DNA from 4 places in the Shewanella sp. FJAT-52076 genome. Region 4 is predicted to be linked to each of the others. Evidence: predicted binding sites of a transcription regulator. Region 4 holds the regulator's gene; each other region holds the start of a gene.

Region 1 (7,255 bases), 870 kb from region 4:
GATATCTATCAGCAGCAGAATCGCCCCTCCAAGGTAAAGGAAGTGACTTACTTTTAAGGTTGGCACTCCCCTTAATCGCAGCCGCAGTAAAAAAGCCCCTGAGAATGGGGCTTTTTTATTGGGCGTTTTGTAGGCTATGTCGACATAGGCGCAGGTGGCAATAAAGCGCTTATACCCCGGGCGTGTCAGACTTCTATGCTGCTACCCAGAGTAGAGATGGTCGATGTTTTACCCTTATCCGTGTAGGTAAGGGAACTAGCGTTGCGACTTACCTGCAGCGCCTGTGCCAGCCGGTTAATGCTTGCCTGGCTGTGTTCAATAAGCTGCGCGTTGGCTTCGTTTTCCTGCTTACAGCGTGCAAGGGTGTGTTGAACCGATTCTACCTTGGCCGCCAGGGCGTTATCGTTTGTCAGCAGGCTGTGACCGGGATGAGCCGCCATGACATCATCATTTTGCTTCAGTCGTAACAGGGCAGAGGACTTGTGCTCTGCGATGGTCATCAGCTCAGATGCATTTTGGGCAATCAGGGCTGCACGTTCAGCTGCCATAGCAGCCAGAAGTTGCTCCAACAGGCTCTGTTGTGCATCGAGCAATTGATTGAGTTCATTAACGTGATCCATGGTGTTGCATCCCGGTTTTATTGACATCAGGGTTAGTGATTAAAGAATGCAAAAAGCCGGCCATAATCAAATGGCCGGCTTTGGATAGTTCCCAATCCGTGCTGGAAATCAGGCGTCTCGGCCTAATTCCTGTAATTCTGCTTCAAAGCTGGCGATATTGGCCGCGAGCTTTTCAGGGTCAATTTTATAACGGCCTTCAGCAATGGCTTGCTTGATTTCGGCCACTTTCTTTTGGTCAACTTCAGGCAGAGAAGACAGCTTTGACTGCACGCTTTGCAATTGCTGAGCCTGACTGGTGATCATCACCGAGTCGGCCTTTTGGGGTACCTGTGGCTGAGCGGTTTGTGCTGCCGATGCCTGGGCAGTGCGGGCACTGGTCAGTGGACTGCTGGTGTTGCCGACGCGGTTGGACGCGGCATTGTTTTTGGGTAATTCGATGGCCATTTCGGGCTCCAGTGTCACGGATTTGGGTTTCTTGAGGTTTATATCGGCCGCAGCCAGCAAAGCTTTAGGGTATTTTACATTTTGACTTCCACTTCGCCAACGCCGATGACAGTTGCCTCTAATACCCTGTTTGAGTTGATATTTCTAATCCTAACCCTATCGCCTTCGTTACCGTCGGCCAAGGCCTCGCCCTGGGTTTTTATCTCAAAGCTTGCTGATTTTGCGTAAATAGCTACCGCATCTCCCTTGCATACAAAACACAGGTTGTCGGCAAAGATGGGGGCATCCTGGGGGATACGGCGCTTAACCCGCGATCCATAAAGGGGCTGTAAGTGCGAAAATTGTTGGCCACGCAGGAGAGTTTTGTCGACATATCTGACTTCGATGCTCTCTGCGTCCAGCAAATCGCCGTTACCCAGCGGGCGTTTGGCCACCACCACAGGGAAAAGCACTTCTGCGCGGACTGAAAGGTACATCTGCCAAGGATAGTCCAGATCCGGGCTGACACAGCTTATACGCACTGTATTGTTACGGGAAATGGGTCTGTCGGTGGCGAGTCTTGCTGATACAGGTCCTTCACATCGGGGCAGATTCCCCCGGCTCTCCAGGCTTTGGGCCTGTACGTTTATTTTGGCGTTCGCCGGTGCATCAATTTTTTCAATAACCACGGCTTCAGCCGCCGAAGCGATGGCCGATATACTCGGGATGTGAGGTTCTTCTGCGATTGATACCTTGGGTAGCATCGTCAGGATCACCAAAACTTGTGCTAACTTTACTTTCATAATGAACAGACTAGCGTGTGGCGCCAGATTACACCTATACTTTCATTCAGCACCAAAGTACCTCGTCCAAGCGCTTAGACGGGCCGTCAGAAGTTTGACGAAGTTGGGGCAAGGGTTGTCGGTGACAATAACAAAAGCAATTTACATGCCTATGCTCCGAGGTGATCGGGGCGTCATTCCATCAAGACCACTAAGGCGAACTTATGTCGAGCATTCTTGAGTCAGTCAACAAGCGTACCCAACTGGTGGGGCAAAACCGATTGGAGCTGCTGCTGTTCAAGCTGAACGGCCGTCAGCGCTTCGGTATCAACGTCTTTAAAGTAAAAGAAGTTTTGCAGTGCCCACCCCTGACAGGATTACCCAAGCTCAATCCATTCGTGCGCGGTGTGGCCCATATTCGTGGTACCACCATTTCTGTGATTGATCTCAGCGCGGCCACCGGTGGCAAACCCATCGAGAATATTCAGAACTGCTTTATTATTATCTCTGAATATAACCGTAGTGTTCAGGGCTTTTTGGTGAATTCAGTCGAGCGCATCATCAACATGAACTGGGAAGCCATAATGCCGCCGCCTCAGGGCGCTGGTCGCTACTCCTATTTAACAGCGGTCACCGAGATTGATGGAGAGCTGGTAGAAATCCTGGACGTTGAAAAAATTCTTGATGAAATCAGTCCGGTCCGTACCGCCATCAGTGAAGACACAGATGCACAGTTAACGATTGATCGTGGGCAGCACTTCCACATCATGGTGATTGATGACTCTGCGGTGGCGCGTAAGCAAATCATTCGTGCGCTCACCTCCCTCGAGCTACAGATTGACACGGCAAAAGATGGCCGTGAAGCACTGGAAAAGCTGAAAGCCATTTCGGCGGAAATGACCAACGTGGCTCACGAGATCCCACTGATTATCTCCGATATCGAGATGCCGGAAATGGACGGTTATACCCTGACCGCCGAAATCCGTGATGACCCCAAACTCAAAGATATCAAGGTGATTTTGCACACGTCGCTGAGCGGTGTGTTTAATCAGGCGATGGTTCAGAAAGTGGGTGCCAACGACTTTATTGCCAAGTTCAATCCCGACGAACTGGCCGCTGCGGTTAACAAGCACCTGAGTATCTGAGCAGGATGGCATTCCCCTTGGGCGGGGTTATACTCCTCCAAGGGCGCTTGTATTCAGGCACTGGATAATGTATAAAGCAGCGCTTATTTTTGGGGAATAAAATCAGAAGGTTAACCAGTTATTGAGTTAATTTTCTCTATCAGGTGCAGGATGAGAAACGGTGTCAGACAAATCACTGGCTGAAGCGGAATATAATCAATTCAGGTTGTTCCTTGAACAACACAGCGGCATAGTGCTTGGCGAAAACAAGCAGTATCTGGTCCGCAGCCGCCTTGCGCCTCTGATGGGCAAATACAACCTGCCTTCGTTATCAGAAGTGGTCAAACATTCAATGAAACCCACAGAGCGGCAACTGCGCGCCGAGGTCATTGATGCCATGACTACCAACGAAACACTGTGGTTTCGTGATAAATACCCCTTCGAATTGCTCGCCAATGCGCTGCTGCCTGACTATGCCAAGCTTGGCAGGCCGCTTAAAATTTGGTCTGCCGCTTGTTCTTCAGGGCAAGAGCCTTATTCGCTGGCGATGACTATCCTCGAATATCAGCAAAAACGTCCGGGCGGCTTGCCCGCAGGCGCATCGATTCAGGCAACGGATTTATCTCCCTCAATGCTGGAGCGTTGTAAACAGGCCGAATACGATAGCCTGGCGCTGGGACGGGGCTTATCGGATGAACGAAAAAGAGCATTTTTCGACACCCTGCCAAGCGGCAATATGCGGGTTAAAGACAATGTGCGGCGTATGGTGAGTTTCCGGGCACATAACCTGCTGGAAAGCTATGCCTTGCTGGGTAAGTTTGACATCATCTTTTGCCGTAATGTGCTCATTTACTTTGCCCCTGAGGCAAAGGCAAAAATACTGCGGCAATTTGCTGCCGCTCTCAATCCCAAGGGCATCCTGTTTCTTGGCGCTTCCGAGTCCATTGCTGGTTTGACCGATGAATTTGACATGGTGCGCTGCAACCCGGGTATTTACTACCAGAAGAAGACATAGCCGAATAACCTAATGAATAAAAACAAAAAAGCCGACTTTGCCAAGTCGGCTTTTTTGTTGTCTGTCATCTGCATGGCGGAACGCCCCAGATTTGGCACACGAATTGCTTTTCATCTGCCATCATGGCGTGGAGGCAATTTTATGGCGATCAGTTTCGATAAGGCGCTTGGGGTGCATCAGTTTACCCTTGGCATCAGAGCAGAGCGGGCGGAAGTCCTCTCAAGCAATATCGCCAACGCCGATACCCCCCATTACAAAGCACGGGATGTGAACTTTGCCGATGCGTTGCAGGCGGCACGCAGCCACCAGCGTGGCATGCAAATGGCTCAAACCAGCGAAGGGCATTTTGACTTGCAAGCTCTGAGCCGACAGCACGTGCAGTTCCGTGTCCCCAATCAGCCCGACACAGGCGATGGCAACACGGTGGATATTCAGCAGGAACAATCTGCCTTTATGCAAAATGCGCTGGAATATCAGATGTCGCTGGGCTTTCTGGAAGGCAAGTTCAACGGTATGAAAAAGGCCATTAAAGGAGACTGACAATGAGCTTGTTTAATATCTTCAATGTGTCTGGCTCCGGCATGAGCGCGCAATCGGTTCGCCTCAACACCACCGCCAGCAACATTGCCAACGCCGACTCAGTGTCCAGCAGCGTCGATAAAACCTACCGGGCGCGTCATCCCGTGTTTGAGGCTGAACTTGCCAAAGCCAGCCAGCAGCAATCTGCACGAGGTGTGAATGTCAAAGGCATAGTCGAAAGCGATAAGCCGCTGCAAAAAGAATACAATCCGGACCATTCCATGGCGGATGCCGATGGCTTTATTTACAAACCCAATGTGAACGTGATGGAAGAAATGGCCGACATGATATCCGCTTCGCGTTCGTACCAAATGAATGTCCAGGTGGCCGATACCGCCAAGAGTATGCTGATGCAGACTTTGAGAATGGGCAAATAACGGATGTGGCGCTAAGGAGGTAAGCCGTGAGTTTTCTTAACTCTATCAGTCAGGCATCGGCGGCCCAGTCAACCCAGAGCACGGGAAATCCCTTTCTGGACAGTGTCAGGTTGCAGACCAAAGAAGCAGTGCCAGAGGCCAAAAAACAGGAATTGACCCAAGAGGACTTTTTCGCCCTCTTGTCGCAGCAGTTGTCGATGCAGGATCCGTTCAAGCCGGTTGAAAACGACCAGATGATTGCCCAGATGGCGTCTTTCTCTACCGTGGACGGTATCGCCAATTTGAACGAGCACATTGTGAATCTGAATACCGTGATGACCTCCAGTCAGGCCCTGCAGGCATCGGGTTTGGTGGGACAGAAGGTGCTGATCCCATCGGCATCTGGTCATGTATCCGCTGAAGAGCCCAACCTCAAGGGCGTTATCAGTACCTCCAAGCCCATTGAGACAATCATGGTGCGCATTGAAGATGCCAAGGGGCAGTTGGTGAAAACCTTCAGTGTCGATGGCAGTGATGGCGGCAACATTGATGTGAATTGGGATGGCCTCGACGCCGAAGGTAAACCCGTTGCCGACGGTACTTACACCATCAAGGCCAGTGGTCGGGTCGATGGTAAGGCCGAGGAATTACCGGTTTCAACTTATGCCCACGTGACCAGCGTGTCGCTTGGGACTGCAGCAACAGGCGCCATTCTTAACTTGCGTGGCATTGGCGGCATTAAACTATCGGATGTTCTGGCTGTGGCTGAGAGCTGATCCAGAAAACCAGACTAAAGAGGTAACTGACTTATGTCTTTCAATATCGCACTCAGTGGCATTGCTGCCGCCCAGAAAGATTTGAACACCACTGCCAACAACATCGCCAACGTCAACACCACGGGCTTTAAAGAGTCTCGTGCTGAGTTTGCCGATGTGTATGCGGCGTCGATTTTCTCCAACAGCAAAACTCAGGTGGGTGGTGGCGTGACCACCACTCAGGTGGCGCAGCAGTTCCATCAGGGCAGTTTGCAGTTCACGAGTAATGCGCTGGATTTGGCCATCAGTGGCGGCGGTTTTTTTGTGACGTCGGCCGACCCTTCGGCCCGTGATTACAGTTTCACCCGCGCTGGTGCATTTAAGGTCGATAGCAACAACTACCTGGTGGATTCCGCAGGTAACTTCCTGCAAACCTTCCCGGTGGATAAATTCGGTAACTCCACCTCCGTGAGTTTGACCACTACCCGTCCGGTACAAATTCCCGACACTGCCGGCAGCCCACTGATGACCGAGAACGTGGGGATTCAGATGAACCTGAACGCCGGAGAAAAAACCAAGGACCCTGCGGCATTTGATCCAGATGATCCAACCACATTCAACAACTCAACCTCGTCCACCATTTATGACTCCCTGGGTGAGCCACATATTTTGACCACTTACTTTGTACGGCCCAACGATGGTGCCTACACAGGGGAAAACAACTGGGTGGCTTACTATGCGCTCGATGGTCAACCTGTGAATCTTGGCAGTGGTGCGGGCACATACCAAACGGATACTGACGGTGACGGCGTCCCGGACACACCAGCAACCGCTCAAACCACGGGGGGCTGGACTGGTGCCGTACTGACCTTTAACAGCACTGGTACTTACACTGGAACCAATCCAGCGACCATCACTACAGAACCCCTGGGGATTGGTGGTGCCGGCATTCTGGGGCCCGGCGCCGATGGCAACCAAACCATTACCATTAATTTTGCCAACCCGACTCAGTACGCCTCTGCCTTTGAGGTGACCGAACTGACTCAGGATGGTACTACTGTCGGTCGCCTGACCAACGTGGAAGTGGGTGAAGATGGCCTGATTAAAGCCGCCTACAGCAATGGAAGTACAGTGCCCCTTGGCCGCGTTGCTTTGGTGCGTTTCGCCAACGAGCAGGGGCTGACTCAGGTGGGTAACACCTCCTGGAAAGAAAGCCTGGCATCGGGCACAGCTCTTGCGGGAGAAGCTAACAGTGGTACTTTTGGCGCTATTCGTTCGGCGGCGCTTGAACAGTCCAACGTGGATTTAACCACAGAGTTGGTTGATCTGATTTCGGCGCAGCGTAACTTCCAGGCCAACAGCCGAACATTGGAAGTGAACAACACGCTGCAGCAGACCATTCTGCAGATCCGTTAAGGTTTTCTCTCCTTGGTTGCCGCCTTCGGGCGGCAATTTTTTGCCTGTTTACGTCCCCCTTATCGTCCTTATCCTCGCCTTCCCAGCCCTTGCAGGACTCGTTCTTGGTTAATTGGCATGCAGTTTGCTTTGCTGAGTGCATGCTAGATCTTTGACGGAGCCCAGCGTGGACAAATTTCTCTATA
Region 2 (7,255 bases), 400 kb from region 4:
CAGTCACCCTGACCGTGACCGATGATGACGGTGCCAGCGCCAGCAGCAGTCAAAGCTTCGATGTGACTGTGCCTGAGCCTCCCCAGGGCGAAATTGAGCTCGCGGTCACCAAGGCCACCAAGTCGCGTCTTGGCAGTGTCTATGTGGCGCTCAGTTGGGACACTGGTTCGGGCAACTACCGGGTGCTGCGCGATGGCGTGGAAATTGGCACAACCAGCCGCACCGGCTATACGGACAGATTCAAGGTCGGCAAAAATGAGCCGGTCTCGGTCAGCTATCAGGTCTGCGACAACAGCAATGCCTGCTCCCAAATGGTGCAGGTAAATCTGTAAAAACAAAAACCCCCGGCTTGCCGGGGGTTTTCTTTGGTCCGTTATCAGGGATTAGCCCTGACGGCTGGCACGCTTACGGTCGTTCTCAGTCAGGAACTTCTTACGTACGCGGATGCTCTGTGGAGTCACTTCTACCAGCTCGTCATCATCGATGAACTCCAGCGCCTGCTCCAGGGTCATCTGGATGTGCGGAGTCAGCACCTGAGCTTCGTCGGTACCAGAGGCACGCATGTTGGTCAGCTGCTTGCCCTTGAGGCAGTTTACGGTCAGGTCGTTTGAACGGCTGTGGATACCGATCACCTGGCCTTCGTAAACTTCAGCGGCGTGGCCAATCATCAGACGACCACGGTCCTGCAGACCGAACAGGGCGAAGGTCAGTGCCTTACCGGTAGCGTTGGAGATCAGTACACCGTTGTTGCGCTGACCGATGTCGCCACCCTTGTATGGACCGTAGTGGTCGAAGGTGTGGTAGAGCAGACCGGTACCAGAGGTCGCAGTCATAAACTCGGTCTGGAAGCCAATCAGGCCACGGCTTGGGATAACGAAGTCGATACGTACACGACCCTTGCCGTCCAGCTGCATGTCTTTCATGTCAGCCTTACGGGTACCCAGCTTTTCAATCACAGTGCCCTGATGATCTTCTTCCACGTCAACGGTCAGCTGCTCGTATGGCTCGCACTTCTCACCGTCGATTTCCTTGATGATTACTTCTGGACGGGATACCGCCAGCTCGTAACCTTCACGGCGCATGTTTTCGATCAGAATAGACAGGTGCAGTTCACCACGGCCAGACACGCGGAAACGGTCAGGGCTGTCGGTCTCTTCTACACGCAGGGCCACGTTGTGAACCAGTTCCTGTTGCAGACGCTCAAGGATGTTACGTGAAGTCACGTACTTACCTTCTTTACCGGCAAACGGAGAGGTGTTTACCTGGAAGGTCATGGTCAGGGTTGGCTCGTCTACAGACAGCGGAGGCAGAGCCTCAACGTTGCCTACGGCACAGATGGTGTCAGAAATCTTCAGCTCGCCCAGACCTGTGATAGCAACGATGTCACCGGCGTTGGCGCTGGTGACTTCGTGACGCTCCAGGCCCATGTAACCCAGTACCTGTCCGATTTTACCGTTACGGGTCTTGCCGTCAGCACCTACCACAGTGACCTGTTGGTTGGTCTTTACGCTGCCGCGCTTGATACGGCCTACACCGATAACACCCACGTAGCTGTTGTAGTCCAGCTGAGAGATCTGCATCTGGAAGGCGCCTTCGGCGTCGGCATCCGGAGGAGATACTTTTTCAACGATGGTCTGGAACAGCGGAGTCATGTCTTCGCTTGGCTCATCGGGATCCAGAGTGGCAAAGCCGTTCAGGGCCGAGGCGTAAACGATAGGGAAGTCCAGCTGTTCGTCGGTGGCACCCAGGTTGTCGAACAGGTCAAATACCTGATCTATTACCCAATCAGGACGGGCGCCCGGACGGTCAACTTTGTTGATAACCACGATAGGCTTGAGGCCCTGGGCGAATGCCTTCTTGGTTACGAAACGGGTCTGTGGCATTGGGCCGTCAACGGCATCAACCAGCAGAAGTACAGAGTCCACCATAGACAGTACACGCTCAACCTCACCACCGAAGTCGGCGTGGCCGGGTGTGTCTACGATGTTAATACGGTAGTCATTCCACTTGATGGCAGTGTTCTTCGCCAGAATGGTGATGCCACGCTCTTTTTCCAGGTCATTGGAGTCCATCACGCGCTCGGTGGCTTCGCCACGGCTTTCCAGGGTGCCGGACTGGGAGAGCAGCTTGTCAACCAGGGTGGTTTTACCATGGTCAACGTGGGCAATAATGGCGATGTTACGCAAATTTTCTAACACGGTTAGCCTCTTACCATCTTGTTTCAGTGTGCGATGTTCCTATGTGGGCGCGCCCAGGAACGGCCGGATTTGTTGCCGGCGGGGGTGGGAATATGACGTTTTTCTGAACTATTCCCCAGCCCCTTGCGTTAAAAAGCGTGCCATTCTACTCTAGCAGCGTCCTCACGGACAGGATTATTTTTTGGCCGTTTGGGAGAGCCAGGCCTTGCCCGACTGCACCTTTATCATGCACAGCCACAGTGCGCGCACCAACATTGTGCGCGACATGCTCCATTTTGGTGCAAACCCTGTCCATTCTGGTCACCAGCTAAACACCATTTCTCTTATAATCAGCAAGTTATCATCTTGGCACGTTACTGGCTTTATCTGTGCCAAGTTTCGGTGCAGCCTGCAAAAGCCACCACCGACAAAAGTAATGATAGTAAGGGAAGACCCTTTACCCTACCGGAGACTCAAGCATGTCAGTTGAAAATGTGTTGAAGCAGTTGAAAGACCTGGAAGTGAAGTTCGTGGATCTGCGCTTTACCGATACCAAGGGTAAAGAACAGCACGTGTCTATTCCAACGCATCAGGTAGACGCCGACTTCTTTGAAGACGGTAAAATGTTCGACGGCTCATCCATCGCCGGTTGGAAAGGTATCAACGAATCTGACATGGTACTGATGCCAGATGCGACCACCTTCGTGCTGGATCCTTTCACCGAAGAAACCACTGCCATCATCCGTTGTGACATCCTCGAGCCAGGCACCATGACTGGTTACGATCGTGACCCACGCTCCATCGCCAAGAAGGCCGAAGAGTACCTGCGCGCCACCGGCATCGCCGACACAGTGCTGATGGGCCCAGAGCCAGAATTCTTCCTGTTCGACGACGTACGTTTCGGCACCGACATGAGCGGTACCTTCGTGAAGATCGACGCCAAAGAAGCCGCCTGGAACTCAGGCACCAGCTACGAAGATGGCAACACAGGTCACCGTCCATTCGTGAAAGGCGGTTACTTCCCCGTTGCTCCGGTTGACTCTTCACAGGACCTGCGCTCTGCCATGTGTCTGGTACTGGAAGAAATGGGTCAGGTAGTTGAAGCTCACCACCACGAAGTGGCCACTGCCGGTCAGAACGAAATCGCAACCCGTTTCAACACCCTGACCAAGAAAGCCGACGAAATCCAGATCCTGAAGTACGTGGTGCACAACATGGCCCACGCCTACGGCAAGACTGCCACCTTTATGCCTAAGCCAATCGTTGGCGACAACGGGTCAGGTATGCACGTTCACCAGTCTCTGGCCAAAGATGGCGTTAACCTGTTTGCCGGCGACAAGTACGGCGGTCTGTCTGAAACTGCCCTGTACTACATCGGCGGTATCATCAAGCACGCCCGTGCCCTGAACGCCTTCACCAACCCAAGCACCAACTCTTACAAGCGTCTGGTACCACACTTCGAAGCCCCGGTAATGCTGGCTTACTCAGCCCGTAACCGCTCTGCTTCTATCCGTATCCCAGTGGTACCAAGCCCTAAAGGTCGTCGTATCGAGACCCGCTTCCCAGACCCAACTGCCAACCCATATCTGGGCTTCGCGGCTCTGCTGATGGCCGGTCTGGACGGTATCCAGAACAAGATCCACCCTGGCGATGCCATGGATAAGGATCTGTACGATCTGCCAGCCGAAGAAGCGGCCGAGATCCCAACTGTAGCCGAGTCTCTGGACGTGGCACTGGCGGCTCTGGATGCAGACCGCGAGTTCCTGACCAAGGGTGGCGTGTTCAGCAACGACTTCATCGACTCTTACATCCGTCTGAAGACTGCTGAAGCCGAGCGCGTGAACCGCACTACTCACCCACTCGAGTTCGAAATGTATTACAGCCTGTAATACCCTGCAAAACCGCCCCTTTATCTGCGGTCAGCAGATAAAGTAGGCGGAAAATAAAAAAGACGCCCCGGACTCAGGTCCGGGGCGTTTATTTTGGGCTTACGGCAACACAAACAACAATGTCACCGCCACCGTGCAACCCGTCTTACAGTGCACCTCGCACACACGCAATAAAGCGCTGTATATCCGCCTCATCGTTATAGAGATGCGGTGACACCCGCATGCCGTAGCGACGATTGTCGACGCTGATACTGGCCTGATTGAGGGCGGCCATCACAGCTGCAGTACTGTCACCGAATTGTAAAATGGCAGTGCCACTGCGGCTTTGCGCCTGAGAAGGGCCTGCACCATACTGGTGCAATCCATCATAAAGCATTGAAATCAAAGCCTGATTGTGCGCTCTTACCTTGTCAGCACCCAGGGAAGCAAACCAGCCAATACTGTGGGCGCCAATCACGTAAGGCGCCACAGAGGGGGTTCCACCCCAGAATCGCAACGCCGACGGATGATAACGAAAATCGTGAATATTGAATTCGAACGGGTTTTCATGGGAAAACCAGCCCACATCCACAGGCTCGCATTCTGCCAGCCGCTCGGGATGAACCCAGAGGTAGGCCGCGCCCGGCCCGGAGCAGAGCCATTTCACCGCCGAGCCAATCAGAAAGTCAGGTGCCAGCCCGGTCACTGACAAGGGCACGGCCCCCGCCGACTGTGCCACGTCCACCAGGGTCAAAATTCCCAGCTCACGACAGCGCGGGACCAGTGCTTCCACCGGTGACAAGGCTCCCAGATTGGAAAACGCATGGCTGATAAACACCAGATCCAGCCCCGGGGTTAAATACGCCTCCCAGGCATTGGCGTCTGTGATGTCGACGCCCGCGGGAATGAATTCCAGACGGGCATGGGGCAAGGCCTGCTGCAGCGCAAATCCCATGGAAGGAAAGTCTTCTTCGCACATCAGAATGCGCGCGCCGCTGGCCTTAAGCCTTGGGTGCGATAACACCAGCTTGGTCAGCGCCGACGACAAATTCACCTGTGGGCAAAAATCCCTGGCGTTACCATCAAAGAGTTTCCCCAATGCCGTGCGAAACCCTTCAACCGCAGACAACCAGTCACCCCAGGGCTCGCGCCCCGATTGGCACCATGGCTGCCAATAATCCTGCTCGAATCCCGCCTTGGCCGCTTTAAGCGGCCGACCAACCGAGTGGCTCAGCAGGTAGGTGCCATCGGGTAGAAAAAATGCTGATTTTTGGTCACTCATGACAAAGTCGCCTTTAATCGCGCCACTTCCTGCCAGGCAGTACGTATATCGCTGCGCTTGGCTGCCGCGCGTCTGTCCCTGAGTTTTTCCAGCGCCCCAATGAGCACATGCAGCGGTGGGCCACTGGCTGTCACCTTGGACATATGTTGCTGCTGCATATTCACCGACGGCTCGGCAATGTATTTGTGTACCAACTGGTCGTGATGCTGAATGGCTGTTTGGCCGTGGAGTTCACACACCTCAAGGAACAGGCGCAAATTGTCCTGATACCAGCTCTGCTCTTTGGCGCCCGTGGCGGCCAGGAAATGCTCCATCAGGCTGGTGCGGCGCATGCAGTCACGCAAAATAGCCTGATCTTCCGGCATCATATAGAGGAACTTATCCACCAGCATCTGGGAATAGGATGGCTCATTGGCGTAACAAAGCCCCAGCAGCAGATCTATCACGTTGATGCCGGCGAAATCCCCCGCGTTGGCGCCACGATACACCTGGCTGCCCACCCGGTAAGGCTTGTAGTAAGGGCGCACACAATAGAAGAAACGGTCGGTATCCAGCTCGTTGAACAGGGTGGTATTTGAGTCCATCACATCCTGCAACGCCTGACGGGCGACCTTGAGCAAGTCTGCGGTGATGGGGTGAGATACCCCCAGCGGCAGGATTTTCAGCAGCGCATCGGCCGCGCGCTTGTACGCAAGAATGCCCTTGGTGTTGTAGTCCACGAACAAACGTTCGTCGTGCAAATCGGTAAATCGCTTGTATTTGCCATCCCGGGCCAGGTTATGGGTAGTCAGGTGCGCGGTGGCAAAGCGTGGGGTTACGCCGATGGACGCACCTATGTGCATCGCCAGTGCCGAGGCCTCCACCAGCGGAGACTGGGTCTCCCGTGTTGGCTCGGTAATTTCGTGACGGCGGCAGGCGGCCATATACAGGCCCACATTGCCGAGTAAATCGAAGGCGGCATCGAAGCCTTCGTCGGTATTGCCTTCATCCAGCAGGGCGCAAATATGTTTGCGCCCCTCGGTTTCCAGCTGCGCCTTCAGATCATCACCCACGCCAACCACGTTGGCTCTATCGGTTTGCAGCCAATAGAGGTGTTCGAGTTCATTGTTCAGTTCTACAAAGCGGGTACGAAGCCAGTCATCAAAAGCTTCAACGTTCAGTGTCATGGGTTTCATTATTATCGTTCTCCATGCTCAGCCATTCGGGCAGAGCCTGTATCAGCCTAGCACAGAGAAACAGGGTATTTTCACCAAAGCCTGGCGACAAAGCGTCACTTATTAGTGATAATCAACAACAAATAAACATCCAATATCGAATTTCACTCACCATGAGCCAGCTGGATAAGAAAGACCTCGCGCTCCTCGCCGCACTGCAACGCAATGGCCGCCAGAGCATCACCGAATTGGCCGCCTCGGTAAACCTGTCTGACACCCCCTGTTTGCGGCGTATTCGTCGCCTCGAGCAGGAAGGCTATATCACGGGGTACACCGCCGCCATCAACCACAGAAAAGCGGGCTTCGAGGTAATAGTCTATGCCTCGGTCAGACTCAGCGAAAACTCCGACAGGGCCGCCGAACAGTTTGAAACTGCGGTCGCCCTGCTGCCTGAGGTCATGGAGTGCTCTGTAATTACGGGGGCCCACGATTACCTGCTCAAAATCGTCGCCAAAGACCTTCTGGCCTACGAACGTTTCGTCAAAAAATCCCTCGGAAGCCTGCCGGGAGTATCGGGTATAGAGTCGACCGTGGTACTCAAACAAACCTTTTGCCGCACAGCACTGCCATTGGACTGACCAAGCATTGCCGGTCTTGAGCGGCAACTGAAAATCCCCTAGTCTGGGAAGGCTTTTCAAATTTAACGACCCCAAGCGTAAAGCTCATACAAAGGATTGATGATGCACTGCAGCGCCTGTAAACACGGCAGCCTGG
Region 3 (7,255 bases), 540 kb from region 4:
TGAAGCAGCTCGCAACCCAAACGCTCTTCCAGCTTTTTCAGGTGCTGGCTCACCATGGAGCGGCTGATCCCCAACACTTCCGCGGCCATCGTCAGTGACCCTTGCTCAACAACCGAAGCAAACACCAACATGCGATACAATTGTGAAGCGTCCATGGGCGACCTTTTGTTAAGTTTGAATTACCAAAGATATAAGTAAATCACTCATTATCCAATTTCGCCACGGGAATAAACTGAGCACCTCATTCATACCAACCCTGAGGTACTTAAGATGATCCTGATACTCGGCGCCAGTGGTGAACTGGCTACCCTTACTGCCAATGCCCTGAAAACTCTTGGTAATACCGAAACTGTACGACTGGGCAGCCGCTCACCGGACAAACTGGACCCAGCACTCGGCCATGCCGTGTTTGCCGACTATGACCAGCCAGATTCACTGGATACGGCCATGGCAGGAGCAGACAAGGTGCTGTTTATTTCCGGTAATACACCGAACGACATCAGACTTGGTCAACATCTGCGGGTTATCGCCGCAGCCAAAAAGGCCGGGGTTGCCCAGCTGGTATACACCAGTTTTCAATCACCCTCACTGGACAGCGCCTTCAGTTTTGGCGCAAGCCACGCCGCCACCGAGGCAGCCATCAGCGTGGCAGCCATTCCCGCCACTGTGGTGCGCAACGCCTTTTATGCTGAGCTGCAACTCATGGGCCTGGGCCACACACTGGAAACGGGCGTACTGACCCATGCCGCTGCGGAGGGACGCTTTGCCCCCGTGAGCAAACAGGATCTGGCCGAGGCGCTGGCGCGAATTTTGATGACCGATGGCCACACGGGCAAGACCTATGAACTGACTGGCCCTGAACTCCTGTCCTATGCCGATATCGCCGCCCTGATTGGACAGCTCAGTGGTAAAGCCATCAGCACCCACCTTATTTCGGCCGAAGCCCAAGTCGATGGGCTGCTGAAAATGGGATTACCGGCATTTTTAGCCACGGCACTCGGCGGCGCCAGTCGGGCCATTGCCGCTGGGGAATACGATAAACGCACGTATGATTTAGCCCTGCTGCTTGGCCGCGCACCCACTGGTTTGGCTGCTGTCATCAAAGGAGCGTTGAAGCCAAACTGAGTGTGCAAGTAAACTGGCAAAGCCATTCACAGATTCAGGGAAGTCCATGAAAATCGAATCCTTTGCCAGTATTTATCAGCGCGCCGCCGAGCGCAAAGGCGGCACCGATGCGCTGGAAGCCCTGCTGCCGCAGTCGTTGTCGGCCGACGAATATCAGGAGTATTCCGATGACCGCCTGCTGTCGGCCATGAGCAAACAGATATTTCAGAGTGGCTTTGTGTGGAAGGTAGTCGATGCCAAGTGGTCGGCCTATGAAACCGCGTTCTTTGGCTTCGATCCGCTTAAAGTGCTGCTGATGTCACCGGAGCAGCTCACCGCACGCGCCAGCGATCCAGCCCTTATCCGCCATGCCAAAAAGACCCAGGCCATTTATGACAATGCCCTGATGATAAAAGACATTGCCGCAGAACATGGCAGTTTGGCGCGTTATATCGCCCTCTGGCCCGGGGAAGAGATCACCTCGCTGTGGCAGGTGCTCAGGAAGCGTGGTGCGCGGCTTGGGGGCAACACAGGCCCCTACTTCCTGCGCGCCACAGGGAAAGACACCTTCCTGCTGACCTCAGATGTTGAAGGTTATCTGACGGCAACAGGCCTGGTGGATGCCGGGATGGCCACTCAAAAGGGGCTGACCCAAGCTCAGGCCGCCTTTAACCACTGGCAAGCTGAATCAGGCCGGACGCTGGCACAAATCAGCCGCATTATTTCCTGTGGTGTGGGTGACAACCGGATTTAAAACGCTTTACTGATCCCAACCACAAAACGATCGTCAAAAATCTCGGTTTGGGTACCGTAAACCTTGTGATCTGAGCCCACAGTGCTGCCGTGGTATCTCAGGTCCAGGGTATAGCCGGCCCAGGTTTTGGACACGCCCAGGTTCCAGTGACCCCAGCCCTCGGCACCTTCACCATCCTGGTCCTGATACCCAACAGAGCCTGACAGCTGAACACCGTTGTCAAAGGAATAACTTGGGTGAATGGCATAGTTAACCCCTTGCCAACCGGCTACGCCAAACCAGTCATCAAGGGTGGGGGTGACTTCCAGCTGCATGTTCAGCTGGCCGAACTGTTTGCCGACTTTCAGCCACAACTCGGTGTAATTACTGTAGGAGGCGCCGGGATACAGGTAGGAAAACACCATCACATCATAGGTGAAACCTGAATCGCCAAATACACCGGCCTTGCCGATAAAGGGCCCTGTCACCACTTCCAGATTCGGATCGGCAAACTTGATATTGGAGCCGAAGAAACCGGCATACCAGCCGGCATCATTGCTCCAGCTCAGGGTGCCCTGAATGGCAGGCACGTCGCCGTCCATGGTTTCTGATTCGCCACGGAATACATAGTCGCTGGCGATGGTCAGTTTGCCCCCCAGGGTGCCGCCGAATACCTTGGCTTCCTCTGCCATCACACCGCTGGAACACGCAATGGCGGCCATGGCCAACAAGGTTTTATTCAATTTCATCATCACTGCCTCTTAATGTGGGTTGTCCCGCTGAGGGCAATGATAAGGACGGGTTATGAATGGCCTTGATGAGGCGCGTGAACAGCTCGCGACAGTTTATGAAGAAATATGAACAGCTGTTAACGGAGGTTACCGACTGACTTTCCCATAAACTCAAATGTTAACAAATAGCTAAATACATGCAAATAAACGAGATTTTTGCATTCCTTTACAAATTTAAGCCATTTGCTGACTTGAGCTGCCCCACCCTGTGTGAGATAACTGGATGATCATAAATTCAGTATTAAAAATGGGCGATTTGTCTGGGTATCGTGAGCTTTTTATCCGCACATCCCCGTTAGCCCAGACACAAAAAGGAGATTTCAATGCGGCAAATGTTAAAAATTGCCTCGGCCATAGGCATGGTCTTGTGGGTCAGTGCCTGCCAGGAAGATGCTCAGCAAGCTGCCAATCAGCAGCAAATGCCCCCCATGGAAGTCGGCACAGTGCAGGTCACTGCTGCACCCCAGAACATCATGGTTGAACTGCCCGGCCGCAGCCGCGCCTTCCTCGAAGCCGAGGTTCGCCCCCAGGTTTCCGGCATCATCATGGAGCGCAACTTCGTTGAAGGGCGTGAAGTGAAAGAAGGTCAGTCACTCTACAAAATCGATGACGCCACCTATAAGGCCACCCTCGAAAGCGCCAAGGCCGACCTCGCCAGCGCGCAGGCTTCATTGGCCAGCGCCAAGGCCCGCGCCGCCCGCTACGAAAAATTGGTGAAAACCAATGCCATTTCCAAGCAGGACTTTGACGAAGCCGATGCTGCCTACAAGGAAGCGCTGGCTCGGGTGAAGGTGGCCGAGGCCCAGCTGCATACCGCCAATATCAATCTGAATTACACCGAAGTGCAGGCCCCGATTTCTGGCCGCATCGGTAAGTCGTCCGTAACGCCAGGTGCGCTGGTCACCGCCAATCAGGGGCAAATACTGGCCACCATTCAGCAGCTGGATCCCATTAATGTGGATATCACTCAATCCAGCGCCCAGCTGCTGGCCCTCAAGTCCAAGCTCAAAGCCGGTAAGCTGCAGGCGGCCGATAACGCCGAAGTGCAACTGGTACTCGAAGATGGCACCACCTACGAGCACAAGGGCAAGCTGCAATTTGCCGAAGTGAGCGTGGATGAAAACACGGGTTCTGTGATTCTGCGAGCCGAATTCCCCAACCCAGACAACGTGTTGCTGCCGGGTATGTATGTACGCGCCATGCTGAACACAGGGGTGGATCCCAACGCCATTCTGGTGCCGCAAAAGGCCATTACCCGCAATACCCGCGGTGAAGCCGTGGCCATGGTGGTGAACGCCGAAAACAAGGTTGAGGCCCGTACCGTGACCACAGCGGAGGTTATCAATCATCAGTGGCGTATTACGTCAGGGCTGACTGCCGGCGATAAATTGATTGTTGAAGGGCTGCAGAAAATACGCCCCGGTGCACCGGTCACTGCCACAGCGGCGCAGGCCAAGTAATTGGCCAAGGACCTCAGGAACCCGCGAAATTCAGGATTAAGCTATGGCACGTTTCTTTATTGATCGACCCATTTTTGCATGGGTGATCGCGATTTTGGTGATGCTGGCAGGGGTATTGGCTATCAAAAGCCTGCCCGTGTCCCAGTACCCGAACATCGCACCACCCACTGTGGTGATCTCCGCCAACTACCCAGGCGCCTCCGCCAAGACGCTGGAAGACTCGGTCACCCAGGTGATTGAGCAGCGCATGACGGGCTTGGATCACCTGCGTTATATCAACTCCACCAGTGACGGTTTCGGTAACGCAGCTATCACTCTGACCTTTAACGCCGAGGCCGATGCCGACATCGCCCAGGTACAGGTGCAGAACAAGCTGCAATCGGCCATGCCACTGCTGCCACAGGAAGTACAGGCGCAGGGTGTCAGGGTGAACAAGTCCACCTCGGGCTTTTTGATGGTACTGGGCTTTGTGTCGGAAGATGGCAGCCTGACCAAAAACGATATCGCCGACTATGTGGGCTCCAACGTCCAGGACCCTTTAAGCCGGGTTGCCGGTGTGGGTGAAATCACCCTGTTCGGGGCGCCTTACGCCATGCGTATATGGCTAGACCCGCTGAAACTGACCCAATACAACCTGACCACACAGGACGTGATTGCCGCTATCCGCGAGCAAAACGCCCAAGTCTCGGCCGGTCAGCTGGGCGGCGCGCCCTCGGTAAAAGGTCAGGAGCTGAACGCGACAGTGTCGGCCCAAAGCCGTCTGGAGACCCCGGAAGAGTTCCGCAAGATTATCCTCAAGTCCGATACCAGCGGTGCCAAGGTGTTCCTCGGCGACGTAGCCCGGGTTGAGCTGGGCGCCGAAAGCTATATGGTGGAGTCGTTCTACAACGGCCGTCCGGCTGCCGGTATCGCCATCAGCCTGGCAACGGGCGCCAACGCCCTGGATACCGCGACCCGGGTGCGGGAAAAAATCGCCGAAATGAAGCCCTTCTTCCCGGCGGGTCTCGAGGTGGTTTATCCCTACGACACCACGCCCTTCGTTAAACAATCCATCGAAGGCGTAGTGCACACCCTGCTGGAAGCCGTGGTACTGGTATTTGTTATCATGTACCTGTTCCTGCAGAACTTCCGCGCAACCCTTATCCCGACGATTGCCGTGCCTGTGGTACTGCTGGGTACTTTCGCCATTCTGTCGGCCTTTGGTTTCTCCATTAACACCCTGACCATGTTCGCCATGGTGCTGGCCATCGGTCTCTTGGTAGACGATGCCATCGTGGTGGTGGAAAACGTTGAACGTGTGATGCAGGAAGAAGGTCTGGGGCCGGTTGAAGCCACCCGCAAGTCCATGGATCAGATCACCGGCGCCCTGGTGGGTATCGGTCTGACCCTGTCGGCGGTATTCGTGCCCATGGCCTTTATGTCAGGTTCAACCGGGGTGATTTACCGTCAGTTCTCTATCACTATCGTGTCGGCCATGGCGCTGTCGGTACTGGTGGCCCTGATCCTGACGCCCGCCCTGTGCGCCACCATGCTCAAGCCTCTCAAGCCCGGCCATGCCCATGGTCAGCACGGCTTCTTTGGCTGGTTCAACCGCAGTTTTGAAAAGATGACCTCGCGCTACGAGGGCAGCGTTGCCGCAATCCTCAAGCGCTCAGCCAGGGTGATGGCGATATATCTGGCATTGGTGGTCGCGACCGGCTGGATTTTTATGCGCATGCCCACTGCGTTCCTGCCCGATGAAGACCAGGGCATCCTCTTTGCCCAGGTGATCCTGCCCACCAACTCCAGTCAGGAGTCCACGGTGAAGGTGCTGGAAAAGATGGACAAGTTCTTCCGCGAAGAGGAAAAGGACAACGTGAACTCTGTGTTCTCGGTGGCCGGCTTCTCCTTTGCGGGCATGGGTCAGAACATGGGTATTGCCTTCGTTGGCATGAAAGATTGGGCCGTGCGTGAAGGCGCGGGGCAGGACGTGTTCTCTTTGCAGGGTCGCGCCATGATGGCTTTCTCCCAGATTAAAGAAGCCTTCGTGTTTGCCTTTGCGCCACCGGCAGTGATTGAACTCGGTACCGCCAACGGTTTCGACTTCTACCTGCAGGACAAGAATGGCCAGGGCCACGCCAAGCTGCTGGAGGCCCGTAACCAACTGTTGGGCATGGCGGCACAAAATCCCAACCTGGTGGGCGTGCGCCCCAACGGTCAGGAAGATGCGCCCATGTACCAGCTGGATATCGACCATGCCAAGCTGCGCGCTCTGGGTGTGGATATCTCCTCGGTGAACAGTGCCATCGCCACCGCCTGGGGCGGCAGCTATGTGAACGACTTTATCGACCGTGGACGGGTGAAGAAGGTGTATGTACAGGGCGATGCCGAGTACCGGATGCAGCCTGAAGACCTGAACACCTGGTATGTACGTAACGCCAAGGGAGAAATGGTGCCCTTCTCGGCCTTCGCCACCGGCCGCTGGGACTTTGGCTCACCACGTCTGGAGCGCTTCAACGGCTTGCCCGCCATGAATATCCAGGGCGCCACCGCTCCTGGCTACAGCACGGGTGATGCCATGAATGATATCGAAAAGATTGTCGAGCAGTTGCCACCGGGCTTTGGTGTCGAGTGGAACGGCCTGTCCTATGAAGAGCGACTCTCAGGCAACCAGGCACCGGCCCTCTATGCCCTGTCGATTCTGGTCGTGTTCCTGGTACTTGCGGCCCTCTATGAGAGCTGGTCAGTGCCCTTTGCCGTGGTGCTGGTTGTGCCGCTGGGGATCATCGGTGCCCTGCTGGCCATGAATGGCCGCGGTCTGTCCAACGACGTGTTCTTCCAGGTTGGCCTCTTGACCACTGTGGGTCTGGCCACCAAGAACGCCATTCTTATCGTGGAATTCGCCAAGGAATACTATGAGAAGGGTGCCGGTCTGATTGAGGCCACGCTGCACGCAGTAAGAGTGCGTTTGCGCCCCATTCTGATGACCTCGCTGGCCTTTGGTCTGGGGGTTGTACCACTGGCCATTTCCACCGGTGTGGGGTCGGGTGCCCAGAACGCCATCGGTACCGGTGTGCTCGGCGGTATGATGAGTTCGACCTTCCTCGGTATCTTCTTCGTGCCGCTGTTCTTTGTGATTGTTGAGCGTATCTTCAGCAAGCGCGAGAAAAAGGCACAATCCGGTGCGG
Region 4 (7,255 bases):
ACAGCATCAGCCAATTCATAGACATTCAGATTGGAAGTGTCCAGGAAGTGGTCGACCATGTTGGAGATAGGGGCCAACATTTTGCCTTCGAGCTTGATGGCTTCCTGCAAAGAGACCTTGCTGCGGGACAGGGGGTGCAAACGGCGGGTTTCGCTGTAGCGTTTCAGCAGCACCTTGTCGCTGGAGTTGAGGAAAAAGCTGGTGAGCTCTACGCCTTCCGGGAGCCTTGCCAGCTCTTTTTCGAGGGCCTTTTCCTGCTCCGGCATATTGCGGATATCGATGCTGATGGCGACCTTGTCGTTATTGCCCTTGAGCTGGGCAAGCAAGGGCCCAATCAGCTGCAATGGCAAATTATCGACGCAGTAGTAGCCCAAGTCTTCCAGTACCCTGAGGGCTACCGACTTTCCGGAGCCAGAGCGCCCGGAGACTATAACGAGTTTCATCCGATGATTACCTGGTAAAGTTCCTTTTCATCGTGGCTCTTGCGCAGCTGTTTGAGGATCTGCTTGTCATTCAGCTTTTCGGCCATGGCGGCCAGGGTGCTGAGATGTTGCTGACACTGGTCCGATGGAACCAGCAAGGCAAACAGAATGTCCACCGGCTGCTTATCAATGGCGTCATAACCTATGGCTTCTTCACACTTGATAAGCACAGCTAAAGGCTTATCGATAGTGCCAAGGCGGCCATGGGGAATGGCAATACCATTGCCAATACCGGTGCTGCCCATTTTTTCACGGGCCAGCAGGCTTTCGAATATCTCTTGAGACGAGAGGGAGGGATTCTGGGCAGCAGCGAGATCGCTAATCAGCTCCAGCACCTTTTTCTTGCTGCCCGGAGTGGCACAGCTAGTGCACTCCGGCGCCAGGATGGTACTTAGTTCCATCGTTAATGTTTGGTCAGTTTCTCTTTGTGTTTAATAACCTGACGGTCCAATTTATCAATTAGGGCGTCAATGGCGGCGTACATGTCTTCATGTTCTGAAGTGGCGAATACCTCGCCACCGTTGAGGTGAAGCTTGGCTTCTGCGATTTGCTGCAATTTCTGAACATTGAGAACAACGTGGACATTATTGATCTGTTCGAAATGGCGTTCAAGCTTGGAGAACTTGCTCTCTACGTAGTTACGCAGTGAATCAGTGATTTCGATATGATGCCCAGTCAGATTGATTTGCATAGACACTTTCCTCCAAAGACCTTGGGTGGGTTATAAACTCTTACGTTGGTTCGACGGTGGGATCAGCATCGCTTCTCGGTATTTGGCGATGGTGCGTCTAGCAACGTTGATTCCTTGTTCTGCCAGAAGTTCCGCCATTTTGCTGTCGCTCAATGGTTTCTTCTGATTTTCTGCCGCCACCAGTTTCTTGATAAAGGCGCGGATGGCAGTAGATGAGCATTCTCCGCCATCTTCGGTCCCGACGTGGCTGGAGAAAAAATATTTGAGTTCAAAGATACCCCTTGGGGTATGCATGAACTTTTGGGTGGTGACCCGTGAGATGGTGGATTCGTGCATCTCTACCGCTTCGGCGATATCGTTGAGCACCATGGGTTTCATGGCCTCTTCACCATACTCAAAAAAGCCCTGCTGGAACTGCACTATGCAATTGGCGACTTTCAGCAAGGTGTCGTTGCGGCTCTCCAGGCTCTTGATAAACCACTTGGCCTCCTGCAAATGCCCGCGGATAAACTGGCTGTCAGCTTGGTTGCGACTGGTGCGTGCCATGGCGGCATATTGCTGGTTCACACTCAGTTTAGGCATACAATCGGGATTAAGCTCTACAACCCAGCGGCCATTTTTTTTACTGACCGAGACATCTGGAATGACATACTCATCCTTGGTGCTGGTCACAGACTCACCGGGACGGGGGTTCAGCCCCTGAATGAGGATGATTGCATCCCTGAGTTCTTCTTCCTTGAGGCGGGTTTTACGCATCAGGGTACGGAAGTCGCGGTTGGCAATCAGATCCAAATGGTCACGGATAAGCAGCTTGGCGTTGTCCAGATGGGGGGTATCCGCCGGGAACTGACCAAGTTGAATGAGCAGGCACTCTGCCAAATCACGGGCAGCTACCCCGATGGGGTCGAAGTGTTGAATGCGTTTGAGCACGGCCTCAACTTCGTCAAGCTCGACTTCTTCATCGCCCACGGCCTCGAGAATTTCTTCAAGGCTTTGGGTTAAGTAACCCTTTTCATCAATGGCATCTATGATGGCAGTGGCAATGGCCAGATCGGTATCGGAAAAAGGGGTGAGATTTTTTTGCCACTCGAGATGTTCGTACAGACCTTCACTGGTTTCGCCCTGAAACGGCATATCATCTTCGCCACGGATCCCAGGACCGGAAACGGGGGCAGCCGTAAAGACTTCATCCCAGGTGGTATCCATTGGGAGCTCGTCCGGCATGGACTGCTGACTGATAGCGTCTGAAGTTTCCAGCGAAGCACTGTCACTGGTGTCGTTTGAGACGGACTCCTGGCTGAACTGGTCGTCAAATTCTTTATCGCCGCCGTCGGCATCAAACTGATCGCTGCCCAGTTCGTCGTCCAGCTCCAACAGGGGGTTGGCGTCGAGGGCTTGCTGAATTTCCTGTTGCAGTTCAAGCGAAGAGAGTTGAAGCAGACGAATGGCCTGCTGCAACTGTGGCGTCATTGTGAGTTGTTGTCCCAGTTTTAGCTGGAGCGACGCTTTCATTGTACTGCGAATCCTTCACTAAATTATTCAGGTAGAAAGCTTTTCTATCAGGTTATCCGGTGATTTACCACCCTGATTATCCGGATATGAGAAGGGGGCTTTGTTAATTAACTATAGCCTGAATTGCTCACCCAAGTACACTGCACGCACCTGCTGATTGTCGAGGATTTCGGCAGGGGTGCCTTCGGCAATCAAATCGCCATGGCTGACGATATAGGCTTTTTCGCACACATCGAGGGTTTCCCTCACATTGTGGTCGGTGATAAGCACTCCGAGGCCACGATTCTTGAGTTGCTCGATAATCTTTTTGATATCGATAACGGAAATCGGGTCGACCCCGGCGAAGGGCTCATCCAGCAGGATAAATCTGGGGTTGGCGGCAAGTGCCCGGGCAATCTCGACCCGGCGACGTTCACCCCCTGACAGTGACATGCCAAGATTGTCACGGATGTGGGTGATGTGGAACTCTTCCAGCAGCTGCTCCAGCGACTCTTCACGCTCATCGGCGTTCAGCTCTTTGCGCATCTGCAGCACGGCCATGATGTTATCGCGCACCGACAGCTTGCGGAAGATGCTGGCTTCTTGTGGCAGGTAGCCAATGCCTTTGCGTGCCCGCAGGTGCATGGGATCCAGCGTCAAGTCATCATCGTTGATGTGTATGCTACCCTTGTCGCTCTGTACCAGGCCTACCACCATGTAAAAAGTGGTGGTTTTACCGGCCCCATTGGGGCCCAGTAAGCCGACCACCTGGCCGGTATTTACGGTGAGGCTGACGTTTTTGACAACCTGGCGGTTTTTGTAACTCTTGGCGAGATTACTGGCCTTCAGGGTCAGTTGGGTCATTGCTGCTTCTCTTGCTGAGGTTGCTCAGTAGTGCCCTTATCCTGCAGATCCTGCTGGTAATTTTCGGGCTTGATGATGGTGATAACCCTGTCGTCTTTTTTACCGCTGCTTTGGGAAGTGAGCTGCTGCTTTTCGATATCGTAAACGATGGAGTCGGCGCTGACCTGGCTGCCATCCTGCTCGACCTTGGCATTGCCTTTGAGGCTCATAACACGACTGTCGATGTTGTAGCTGATTTCGGTGGCACTGGCATGCACGGTGCGGCCATCTTCCACCTGCTGGCTGTAGGTGGCTGGGTTACCCTTGGCAAGCAGAATACGTCTGCCGCTTTTCTCGTCGGTGAACGAGCTCAGTTCATCAGCCTTGAGCACCAGGCTGCCCTGGGTCAGGGTAACCGGGCCTTCATAAACGATGCGCTTGTTTTTCAGATCGGCATAACTGTTGGCCGCGGCAATTTTTACTTCCTGGCTCAAATCAAACTTGGTGTTGGCCAAAGCCACAGCGCTGCAGGTGCAAAGCAGCACCAGAATGAGCGACTTATTTAGGTTCATAGGTTCCCTTAATCTTGCTTAAGAGCTTAACTTCTTTGGCATTGAGATCAGCATAGAGGCCATGGCCGCTCAAGTGGAAGTTATTGCCGCTGATAATAATTTCTTTGTCGGAGGTGAGGATCATCGTCTTGAGATCCAACTCCAGGTAACTGGTATTGAGCTGCTGCAGTGGCTCGTCTATGGTCAGGGCCTCAATCAGTACTTCTTCTTCGAGCATGACCTCATCGCTGACCTTGTCCAGTCTGCCGGTTTTGGCGGTGAGACGCCATTCGCCCTGGCCATCTTCGGGAAACAGGGTGTAAACAGGCTGAGTAAACAGAGTTTGCGCATCACCATCGAAGTGTTCCATGTAGGAGGCACTGACGCGGCTTTCCAACTTGCCCTCGGCGTTGTAACTGATACTGCGAAGGTCGGTTGCCACGTAATCAGGCTTTTGCACACTGTCTGTGAGCTGAGGTTGACTGGCCTTTTTGCTTTGCACCTGCCAGTAGAGCGTCAGCGCGGTGCCGAACAGCAAAATGATGGCGAGTGTGACCCGATTCATACGCTCATCCCGTGGGCCGAATCGAACTTATCCTGGCTCATTAGCAAGAGATCGGCGAGTTCTCTGAGGGCTCCATGCCCACCGGGTAGCGTTGTGACCATGTCGGCGTGTTGGCGAACAAAGGGATGACCATCGGCGACACAAACCCCGAGTCCCACTGCTTTCATCACAGATAAATCCACCATGTCATCACCAATGTATGCCACTTCGGCCCCATTGACGCCATAGAGGCCAAGTAACTCTTCATAAGGCACGAACTTGTTATCAACGCCCTGATAGATATGGGCGACTCCGAGGGCCGTCATGCGGTGTTCCACAATCTGGGATTTGCGCCCGGTGATCACCGCCACCGCGATACCCGCACCCTGCAGGGCTTTGACGCCATAGCCGTCACGGGTATGAAATGCCTTCAGCTCTTCCCCCTGATTGCCAAGGTAGATGCGGCCATCGGAGAAGACCCCGTCTACGTCGCAAATGAGCAGCTTGATACCTTTGGCCTTGTTCCAGATGGCATCATCAATGGGGCCGTAGAGTCCTTGGTGCATCAGATAACCCCTGCTTTAACCATGTCCAGCATGTTGAGCGCGCCGATTGGGCGTCGCTGGGCGTCAATCACAATCAGGCCGTTGATATTTTTTTCATCCATGAGTTTAAGCGCTTCGGCAGCCAGCATGTGCTCACCAATGGTGATGCAATTGCGGGTCATCACATCGGCAATACTGGTTTGACGCAGGTTAATTTGCGCATCAATCACCCGGCGCAGGTCACCGTCGGTAAAGATGCCTTCCAGGGCACCTGAAGCATTCACAATCGCCGTCATCCCCAGGCCTTTCTTGGAGATTTCATACAGGGCATCGGTAATACAAATATCGTCATGCACCAGTGGCAGCTCGTCCCCTTTATGCATGACATCACTGACATGCAGCAGCAACTTGCGGCCCAGGGCGCCACCGGGATGTGACATGGCAAAATCGTCTTTGGTGAAACCTTTGGCCTGCAGCAGTGCAACCGCCAGGGCATCCCCCATCACCAGGGTCGCCGTGGTGGATGATGTCGGTGCCAGCCCCAGGGGGCAGGCTTCTTCCGGCACCTTGATACACAGGTGCAAAAGCGAATGCTTGGCCATGGTGGACTCAGGCTTGCCTGTCATGGAGATGATAGGAATACCACGGCGTTTAATCACGGGCATCAGGGTAAGAATTTCACTGGACTCACCGGAGTTGGAGATGGCCAGCACTATGTCGTTGTCGCTGAGCACGCCCAAATCGCCGTGGCTCGCTTCCCCCGGATGCACAAAAAACGCCGGGGTGCCGGTACTGGCCAGGGTGGCGGAAATCTTGTTGCCAATGTGGCCGGACTTGCCCATGCCCATCACGATAACCTTGCCGGTGCAGCGCAGGATAAGCTCGCAGGCGTCGGCAAAGGCATCACTGTCGACAAACTGGTACAGGTTGTCCAGTGCTGCTTTTTCGATGTCGATAACCTTGCTGCCCCATTGGCGCAGTTGCTTTCTGTCTACCATATCTGTCTCTCTGTCTGTGCCGGTTTAAACCGACAGATCAGGGTCAGTGTGCCTGGAACAGCACGTACTGATAACCGATAAATATCACCAGGAATAAACCGCCGTGCCAGCGTTTGAGTTCGCGGTCTTTGCCGCTTAAAAGCACAAAGAGCGCCAACGCTATGCTTGTGGCTATTACCATGTAAAGGTCGCGGCTGACGGCCTGGGCATCGACTACGCCTGGGGCGATGATGCCGGGCAGCGCGAGAACAGCCAGGATGTTGAACATGTTTGAACCAACAATGTTGCCTATTGCCAGGTCATCTTCTTTTTTCAGTGCACTGGCCACACAGGCAGCAAGCTCAGGCAGACTGGTACCCACGGCGATAATCGTCAGGCCGATAATCAGGTCCGACAGGCCGTAGTATTTTGCGATGCCTACGGCGCCATCCACCATCCAATCTGCAGACAGCGGCAAAAGTATTATGCCCACAACCAGCCAAATCAGTGCCTTGGAAGTGGGGACATCTTTTGGGATCTCTTCATCGGCTTCAGCCGCCAGGGGGTCGGGGTCCTTGTTGGTCAGGGCGTGCCAGATGAGATACAGCATCAGCAGTAAAAAAGCGCCAATGAGTACCCAACCCTCGGTGCGGGTGAGCATACCATCATGGAGGAAATAACCTGCCAGCGCCGTGGCAGCCAGCATCATGGGAATTTCCCGCTTGAGGGTTTGTGAGCTGACGGCAATGGCGCCAATCATGGCAGTTAAGCCCAAAATCAGGGTGATGTTGGCGACGTTGGAGCCCAAAACGTTGCCCACCGCGGTATCGCGCATGCCATCCATAGAGGCGGTGGCGGCCACAAACATTTCAGGGGCGGAACTGCCCATGGCAACAATCGTCAGACCAATGAGCATAGGGGGCAGGCCCAGATTTCGGGCGAAGGCCGCGGCGCCGTAAACAAATTTGTCGGCGCTCCATACCAAAACCGCCAGACCCGCAACAAGCATTAAGATGTTGAGTAACATTTATTGACAAAATCCATGAATACCAAGGCGCATTTTCGCTGGAAATCGGGCAAATTAAAAGTATCAGGGGCGGGAAGTGTGTAAGCGGTTGTCCCAATCCCGGC

What was found. The regulator sigma-54, encoded in region 4, starts transcription at its own class of promoters, with help from an activator protein. The targets are predictions, from matches to a motif close to GTTGGCACGNNNNTNGNNT.
Region 1: flgA (flagellar basal body P-ring formation chaperone FlgA) is a predicted target of sigma-54. The motif match lies at 1,981-1,999, and genes of this name have one in related genera.
Region 2: glnA (glutamate--ammonia ligase) is a predicted target of sigma-54. The motif match lies at 2,543-2,561, and genes of this name have one in related genera.
Region 3: K0H79_RS18510 (TorF family putative porin) is a predicted target of sigma-54. The motif match lies at 2,755-2,773, and genes of this name have one in related genera.

What each region holds. Positions count from the first base shown of each region.
Region 1 covers NZ_CP080415.1:2,759,355-2,766,609, reverse strand. The annotation lists gene K0H79_RS12100 (LPP20 family lipoprotein) at 1-57, shown strand, start outside; gene K0H79_RS12095 (flagellar protein FlgN) at 186-620, opposite strand; gene flgM (flagellar biosynthesis anti-sigma factor FlgM) at 729-1,064, opposite strand; gene flgA (flagellar basal body P-ring formation chaperone FlgA) at 1,139-1,846, opposite strand; gene K0H79_RS12080 (chemotaxis protein CheV) at 2,050-2,970, shown strand; gene K0H79_RS12075 (protein-glutamate O-methyltransferase CheR) at 3,131-3,964, shown strand; gene flgB (flagellar basal body rod protein FlgB) at 4,106-4,504, shown strand; gene flgC (flagellar basal body rod protein FlgC) at 4,507-4,920, shown strand; gene flgD (flagellar hook assembly protein FlgD) at 4,947-5,675, shown strand; gene flgE (flagellar hook protein FlgE) at 5,709-7,070, shown strand; gene flgF (flagellar basal-body rod protein FlgF) at 7,237-7,255, shown strand, end outside.
Region 2 covers NZ_CP080415.1:4,024,987-4,032,241, forward strand. The annotation lists gene K0H79_RS17800 (M20/M25/M40 family metallo-hydrolase) at 1-332, shown strand, start outside; gene typA (translational GTPase TypA) at 384-2,198, opposite strand; gene glnA (glutamate--ammonia ligase) at 2,657-4,066, shown strand; gene K0H79_RS17815 (aminotransferase class V-fold PLP-dependent enzyme) at 4,212-5,327, opposite strand; gene K0H79_RS17820 (monodechloroaminopyrrolnitrin synthase PrnB family protein) at 5,324-6,502, opposite strand; gene K0H79_RS17825 (Lrp/AsnC family transcriptional regulator) at 6,655-7,119, shown strand; gene K0H79_RS17830 (zf-TFIIB domain-containing protein) at 7,219-7,255, shown strand, end outside.
Region 3 covers NZ_CP080415.1:4,165,622-4,172,876, forward strand. The annotation lists gene K0H79_RS18495 (LysR family transcriptional regulator) at 1-155, opposite strand, end outside; gene K0H79_RS18500 (NAD(P)H-binding protein) at 271-1,125, shown strand; gene K0H79_RS18505 (DNA-3-methyladenine glycosylase I) at 1,172-1,858, shown strand; gene K0H79_RS18510 (TorF family putative porin) at 1,855-2,529, opposite strand; gene K0H79_RS18515 (efflux RND transporter periplasmic adaptor subunit) at 2,952-4,088, shown strand; gene K0H79_RS18520 (efflux RND transporter permease subunit) at 4,132-7,255, shown strand, end outside.
Region 4 covers NZ_CP080415.1:3,624,456-3,631,710, reverse strand. The annotation lists gene rapZ (RNase adapter RapZ) at 1-443, opposite strand, end outside; gene ptsN (PTS IIA-like nitrogen regulatory protein PtsN) at 440-883, opposite strand; gene hpf (ribosome hibernation promoting factor) at 886-1,173, opposite strand; gene K0H79_RS16075 (RNA polymerase factor sigma-54) at 1,204-2,685, opposite strand; gene lptB (LPS export ABC transporter ATP-binding protein) at 2,797-3,528, opposite strand; gene lptA (lipopolysaccharide transport periplasmic protein LptA) at 3,525-4,079, opposite strand; gene lptC (LPS export ABC transporter periplasmic protein LptC) at 4,066-4,623, opposite strand; gene kdsC (3-deoxy-manno-octulosonate-8-phosphatase KdsC) at 4,620-5,171, opposite strand; gene K0H79_RS16050 (KpsF/GutQ family sugar-phosphate isomerase) at 5,168-6,145, opposite strand; gene K0H79_RS16045 (calcium/sodium antiporter) at 6,189-7,151, opposite strand.